Regions from separate parts of the Streptomyces sp. UC4497 genome, predicted to be linked through region 2. Evidence: riboswitches for the same ligand, from Rfam matches in the RefSeq annotation. Region 2 holds a riboswitch; the other holds the start of a gene.
The links. Region 2 has a riboswitch for S-adenosylmethionine ahead of ACYSUO_RS27260 (aminotransferase class V-fold PLP-dependent enzyme). Riboswitches for the same ligand answer to the same signal wherever they lie in the genome.
Positions count from the first base shown of each region.

Region 1: linked by a shared signal. The riboswitch ahead of thrC (threonine synthase) and the one ahead of ACYSUO_RS27260 (aminotransferase class V-fold PLP-dependent enzyme) in region 2 are both predicted to bind S-adenosylmethionine.

Region 1 covers NZ_JBTYHB010000036.1:72,533-75,931, reverse strand. Annotated here, with positions in the region: gene ACYSUO_RS34365 (DUF7927 domain-containing protein) at 1-596, opposite strand, end outside; gene ACYSUO_RS34360 (glucosyl-3-phosphoglycerate synthase) at 635-1,582, opposite strand; SAM riboswitch class I at 1,746-1,901, shown strand; gene thrC (threonine synthase) at 1,920-3,221, shown strand; gene ACYSUO_RS34350 (MoaD/ThiS family protein) at 3,257-3,399, shown strand, end outside.
Region 2 covers NZ_JBTYHB010000022.1:79,540-82,938, forward strand. Annotated here, with positions in the region: gene ACYSUO_RS27255 (glycerate kinase family protein) at 1-77, shown strand, start outside; gene ACYSUO_RS27260 (aminotransferase class V-fold PLP-dependent enzyme) at 29-1,414, opposite strand; SAM riboswitch class IV at 1,590-1,707, opposite strand; gene trpD (anthranilate phosphoribosyltransferase) at 1,795-2,859, opposite strand; gene qcrB (cytochrome bc1 complex cytochrome b subunit) at 2,993-3,399, opposite strand, start outside.

The DNA.
Region 1 (3,399 bases), on a different contig from region 2:
TCGCCCGTGTAGTAGTGCGGGCCGCTGGTGGAGGCGGGGTCCTGGACCAGGTTCTCGGGGGAGACCTTGGCCGGGGCCGTGCCGTTCACGCCGACCGAGGGGACCGCGTCGAGCGGGGCGCCGGGCGAGGGGGCCACGTCGGCGCCGGAGATGTCGCAGCGCTTCAGCTGCGCGCCGCTCGGGCCCTTGTACGTGCCGTCGTTGCCGCCGTAGAAGAGGCGGGCGTAGGCGACCCGGGCGCCGGGCGGGATGGTGACCCGGCCGGTGCTGGAGCCGTAGCCGTCGGTCGTCCCCGCGGTGTTGATCCGCTGCATGACGAACGTGTTGTTGTTGTCCTTGCCCTCGCCGTTCGCGGCGACGGCGCAGCGTCCGGCCATCGTGGCGTCGTCCGTCGGGCAGCCCATGACCGTGTTGCCGATGGTCTTGAAGTCGCCGTAGATCGATTCGTCGTAGCGCTTGGCGAAGGGGGAGACCACGTCCGCGGAGGCGGGGCTCGGCGCCAGGCCCGCCATGCCCGTCAGGCAGGCGGCGAGGGTGGCGGTGACGGCGCACGCCGCCCTGCCCTTGAACCTGCCCTTGAATTGTCTAAGCCACATAAAGGGCAAGTTAGACAAAACATATGATTATGCGGCGCTTATGCGACGCGACGCTCCGCGTACTCACCGATTTCGATCATCGGCGGCCGCTCCTCCGTGTCGACCTCGTGGGTACGCGGCTCGAAGCCGCCCTCCCCGCGCTCGAACTGCGTGAGCACCGGCCTGACGAGGTGCCCGCGCGCGAGCCGGAGCTGGGCGGTGCGGTAGATCGCCGCCGCCATCCGGCCGAGCGCCTGCCCGTCCTGGTGCCGGTGCTTGCGCACACCGACGTCGACCTGGGCGAGCGCGTCGAGGCCCACGGTGTGCAGCGCGTCCACGAGCAGGCCGAGCTCCACGCCGTATCCGACGGGGAACGGGAGCCGCTCGAGCAGCGAGCGCCGGGCCGCGTACTCGCCGCCCAACGGCTGGACGAATCCCGCCAGTTGGGGCCAGTGGAGGTTGAGGATCGGGCGCGCCATCAGCTCGGTCACCCGGCCGCCCTGCCCGGCGGCCCCGGCCAGCGGGCGGTCGTACATCGCCTTCACGAAGTCCACGCCCGGCTCGGTGAGCAGCGGGCCGACGATCCCGGAGACGAAGTCCGCGGAGAACTCCTTCAGATCGGCGTCGACGAAGCACACGATGTCACCGGAAGTGACGAACAGGGAGCGCCACAGCACCTCGCCCTTGCCGGCCCTGACCGGGATCCGCGGCAGGATCGTGTCCCGGTGCTCGACACGCGCCCCGGCCGCCGCCGCGACCTCGGACGTACGGTCCGTGGAGCCGGAGTCGATCACGACGAGCTCGTCGACGAGCGGCACCGCGTCCGTCATCAGCGCGCGCCGGATCTCGGCGACGATCTCGCCGACCGTCTCCTCCTCGTTCAGCGCGGGCAGTACGACACTTACCGTCTGACCCGAGGCCTGCTTGGCGGCGATCACCCGGTGCAGCGGGTGATCGGCCACGGACCAGGAGCGCCTGTTCAGCCAGCGCTCGACCTCTTCCAGCACGGTCTGCGTTCCTTCCCTCAGGACCAACATGTGATCCATCTCGCGCATCGGACGACTATCTCAAGGGTCCGGGCCTTCGGTTACAGTCTTGAACAAGGCCGGTGACCATCGCATGTCGGGGGTCGCCTGCCGTACACACAACTGAATCCACACAATCGAATACCGCTCATCCAGAGGGGCAGAGGGATACGGCCCGTTGAAGCCCCGGCAACCCTCCAGCCGGTCTCGTTCCGCACATCGCAGTGCGCCCGCGAGGCTCCCGGCTAGTGAAGGTGCCAAATCCGTCTCGTGGCGAGATGCGTCGCGAGGAAGATGAGGAGAAAGGGCCTCGCCTCTCATGGCTGTACAGACTGTCGCCACCGAAACGACCGCCAAGACCGTTGATCTCGGTCCGGCCTCCGGCCTTTCCTGCCGTGAGTGCGGCAACATCGTCCCGCTCGGCCCCGTCTTCGCCTGCGCCGAGTGTTTCGGGCCTCTGGAAGTCGCGTACGACCTGCCCGTCGGCGACCCCGAGGCGCTCCGCAAGCAGATCGAGGCCGGCCCCGCCAACATCTGGCGCTACGCCCCGCTGCTGCCCGTCCCGGCCGACGTCGCCGAGAAGCCGAACCTGAACCCCGGCTGGACCAAGCTCGTCAAGGCCGACAACCTCGGTCGTGAACTGGGCGTCGCCGAGGGCAAGTTGTTCGTCAAGGACGACTCCGGCAACCCCACGCACTCCTTCAAGGACCGCGTCGTCGCGCAGGCCATCGAGGCCGCCCGCGCCTTCGGCTTCACCACGCTCTCCTGCTCCTCCACCGGCAACCTGGCCGGCGCCGTCGGCGCCGCCGCCGCCCGTGCGGGCTTCCGGTCCTGCGTGTTCATCCCGCACGACCTGGAGCAGGGCAAGGTCGTCATGGCCGGTGTCTACGGCGGTGACCTCGTCGCCATCGAGGGCAACTACGACGACGTGAACCGCTTCTGCTCCGAGCTCATCGGCGACCCGCTGGGCGAGGGCTGGGGCTTTGTGAACGTGAACCTCCGCCCGTACTACGGCGAGGGTTCCAAGACGCTCGCGTACGAGATCTGCGAGCAGCTCGGCTGGCAGCTCCCGGACCAGTTGGTCATCCCGATCGCGTCCGGCTCGCAGTTCACGAAGATCGACAAGGGCCTGAAGGAGCTGATCAAGCTCGGCCTCGTCGAGGACAAGCCCTACAAGCTCTTCGGCGCCCAGGCCGAGGGCTGCTCCCCGGTCTCCGTCGCCTACAAGGGCGGCCACGACGTGGTCCGCCCGCAGAAGCCGACCACCATCGCCAAGTCCCTCGCGATCGGCAACCCGGCCGACGGCCCGTACGTCCTCGACATCGCGCGCCGCACCGGTGGCGCCGTGGAGGACGTCAACGACGAGCAGGTCGTCGACGCGATCAAGCTGCTCGCGCAGACGGAGGGCATCTTCGCCGAGACGGCGGGCGGCGTCACGCTGGGTGTCACCAAGAAGCTCATCGAGGCGGGCCTCATCGACCCGTCGCTGACGACGGTCGTCCTGAACACGGGTGACGGTCTCAAGACGCTGGACGCGGTCGCCGAGTCCTCGCAGGCCACCGCCACGATCCGGCCCAACCTGGACGCGTTCCGCGAGGCCGGCCTCGCCACCGACCACTGAGCCCGACCGAACTTGTAGCAACAGGAGTCACCAGCATGAGCGTCAACGTTCGCATCCCCACCATCCTGCGCACCTACACCGGCGGGCAGTCCGAGGTCGCCGCCGAGGGCGCCACCCTCGCCGACGTCATCGCCGACCTGGAGAAGAACCACACCGGCATCGCCGCCCGCGTCCTCGA
Region 2 (3,399 bases):
AGCCGGGCCGGGCGACCCCCGAGCCGGATCAGGCGCTCGCCGTGTCCGGCACGCAACGCCCGTCCTCCGTGCGGTAGTTCCACCGCGCGCCGTCCTGCACGAGCTCCTTCACGGCGGACACGAACCGCTCCACGTGCTCGTCCGGCGTACCGGCGCCGAAGCTGACGCGGATGGCGTTGAGCGACTTCTCGCCCGGCGCGGCCTCCGGGGCGCCGCACTCGCCCTGCTGCTGCGGGTCGGAGCCGAGCAGCGTGCGCACCAGCGGGTGGGCGCAGAACAGGCCGTCGCGGACCCCGATGCCGTACTCGGCGGAGAGCGCGGCGGCGAAGTGCGAGGAGTTCCAGCCGTCGACGACGAAGGACAGCACGCCCACGCGCGGCGCGTCGTCCCCGAACAGGGAAAGGACCTTCACCTCGGGCACCTCGGCGAGGCCCTCCTGGACCTTGCGGATCAGGTACTGCTCGCGGGCGACGAGGTTGTCGAACCCGGCCTCGGTGAGCGCCTTGCAGGCGGAGGCGATGGAGTACACGCCGATGACGTTCGGTGAACCGGCCTCGTGGCGGGCGGCGGTGGCGTGCCACTCGACGTCCACGCCGCCGTCCGTGCGGCGCGCGACCTTCTTGGACGCGCCACCACCGGCGAGGTACGGCTCGGCCTCCGTCAGCCAGTCGGAGCGGCCCGCGAGGACACCCGAACCGAACGGGGCGTACAGCTTGTGCCCGGAGAAGGCGACCCAGTCGACGTCCAGGTCCTGGACGGAGACCGGGTGATGGGGCGCGAGCTGCGCGGCGTCGAGCACGATGCGGGCACCGTGCGCGTGAGCGGCCGCCGCGAGCTCGCGCACCGGCCAGAGCTCACCGGTGACGTTGGAGGCACCGGTGACGCAGACGAGGGCCGGACCGTACGGGTCGCGGTCGGCGAGCGCCCGCTCCAGGGTGGCGACAGCCTCGGCGGGCGTACGAGGGGCGTTGAGGTACGTGACCCGCGCGTCGCGCCACGGCAGCAGCGACGCGTGGTGCTCGGTCTCGAAGACGAACACCTCGCAGCCGGCGGGCAGCGCGGCGGCGAGCAGGTTGAGCGAGTCGGTGGTGGAACGGGTGAAGACGACCTGGTCGTCCTCGCGGCAGCCGAGGAACTCGGCGACGGCGACGCGCGAGTTCTCGAACAGGTCGGTCGACAGCTGCGACAGGTACCCGGCGCCGCGATGCACGCTCCCGTAGTACGGCGCGTAGGCGGCGACGTCGTCCCAGACCCGCTGGAGGGCCGGCGCGCTGGCGGCGTAGTCGAGGGCGGCGTACGTGACCTCGCCACCGGTGACGAGCGGCACGGTGACGTCCCGGCCGAGGACCTGAAGCGGGGCCGTGATGTCGGAAGGGGCAGCGATACAGGCGGCGGCGTCGACGGAAACAGACATGGGTGAACTCCCTGGCGCGATCAGCGAATTGACCATGCCGGAACCAGAACCACGTGGCTCGACGGCATGGAAAGAAAGATGAAACGGGTACGCGGAGGCGGGGCCGAAACGCCCTATCGCATTCGCTTGCTCACGAGACTGCTCCCTTGAGGACCAGGACCCCAGGGTTGCGAGGGGTCCGCGCTTGCCACACGCCTTGCTGCGCACGGCCTGGTCTTCACCCAGGGCACCCCGCCACGGACGGAGGGTTGCCGGACAGCGGGCTGGGGCCTCAATCGCTGTCACTCATGACCTTGAAAAGCATCCTGCCACACGTCTCGGATACGGCAAGGGCGCAGTCCAAAATTTGGACTGCGCCCTGCGTCACATCCGACGCGTGCTCAGCGGTTGCTGGCCGCCACCCACCGCTCCAGGGCGGCCTTCGCGGCGCCGGAGTCGATCGATTCGGCCGCCCGGTCCATGCCCGCCCGGATCTGCTCGACGAGCGTGCCCTCGCCGGGCCGCACGGCCACCAGGGCCGCCGCCGAGTTCAGCAGCACCGCGTCGCGCACCGGCCCCCGCTCGCCGTCGAGGAGGCGCCTCGCGACCTCCGCGTTGTACGAGGGGTCGCCGCCGCGCAGCGCCTCGATGGGCACGATGTCGATGCCGACGTCGCGCGGGTCGAAGGACTCCTCGCGGACGGCGCCGTCCCGCACCACCCACACGCGCGACGTTCCCGTGGTGGTCAGCTCGTCCAGCCCGTCGTCGCCGCGGAACACCAGCGAGGAGTTGCCGCGCTCGGCGAAGACGCCGGCCACGATCGGCGCCATCCGGGCATCGGCGACGCCGACGGCCTGCGCCTTCACCTTGGCCGGGTTGGTCAGCGGGCCCAGCAGGTTGAAGACCGTGCGGATGCCGAGCTGGCCGCGCGCGGCGCCCGCGTAGCGCAGCGCGGGGTGGAACTTTATGGCGAAGCAGAACGTGATGCCGGCTTCCTCGGCGACCTCGGGCACCCGCTTCGGCGACAGGTCGAGATTGACGCCGAGCTTCTCCAGTACGTCGGAGGAGCCCGAGGCGGAGGAGGCGGCGCGGTTGCCGTGCTTGACGACCTTGGCGCCCGCTCCGGCGATCACGATCGCCGCCATGGTGGAGATGTTGACGGTCTTGGCGCCGTCGCCGCCGGTGCCGACGATGTCGACGGTCTCGCCGGGCACCTCGATCACATTGGCGTGCTCGTACATGCCGCGTACGAGACCGGTGATCTCCTGCACGGTCTCGCCCTTGGCGCGCAGCGCCACCGCGAAGCCGGCGATCTGGGCGTCGGTGGCCTCGCCCCGCATGATCCGGTCCATCGCCCACGCGGTGTCGTCGGCGCTCTGGTCGCGGCCCTCCAGCAGGCCGTTCAGGACGGCGGGCCAGGAACGGCCCGCCGCGGTGTCGCCTCCAGCGGGGTTCAAAGCGCTCATGGCCGCTCCTGTGTGCATCTGTGGGTTGAGGGTGGTGCCGACCCCACCCTATCCAGGTCCCGGGACCGCAAAGAGCCCCCGTCCAGGCACTGGACGAGGGCTCCCGCGGTGGCTTACAGCAACGCTTCAGAGATCAGTGGTGGCCGTGGCCGCTGGTGATCTCCTTGTACTCCTCGGCGGTCGGCTTCGGGATCTGGTTGTTCTCCCCGTAGTAACCGCGCGAGAGCTTGCCGCGCAGCTTCTGCAGCCGCGTGACCTTGCGCTCGACACCGTTCTCGTCGACCGTCGGGCCGAGTTCGACCGGCGCGTACTGCTCGTGCGCCGTGAGCGTGTGCAGGGCCTCCTGGTCGAGCGGCTCGTGCACCTCGATGAACTCACCGTGCGGCAGGCGCTTGATGATGCCGGACTCGCGTCCGTGCAGCACCTTGTCCTTGTCCCGGCGCTGGAGGCCGAGGCAGATCCGCTTGGTGACGATGAAGGCGATGACCGGTCCGACGAAGAACGCGATCCGGACAAACCAGGTGATCGCATTGATCGACA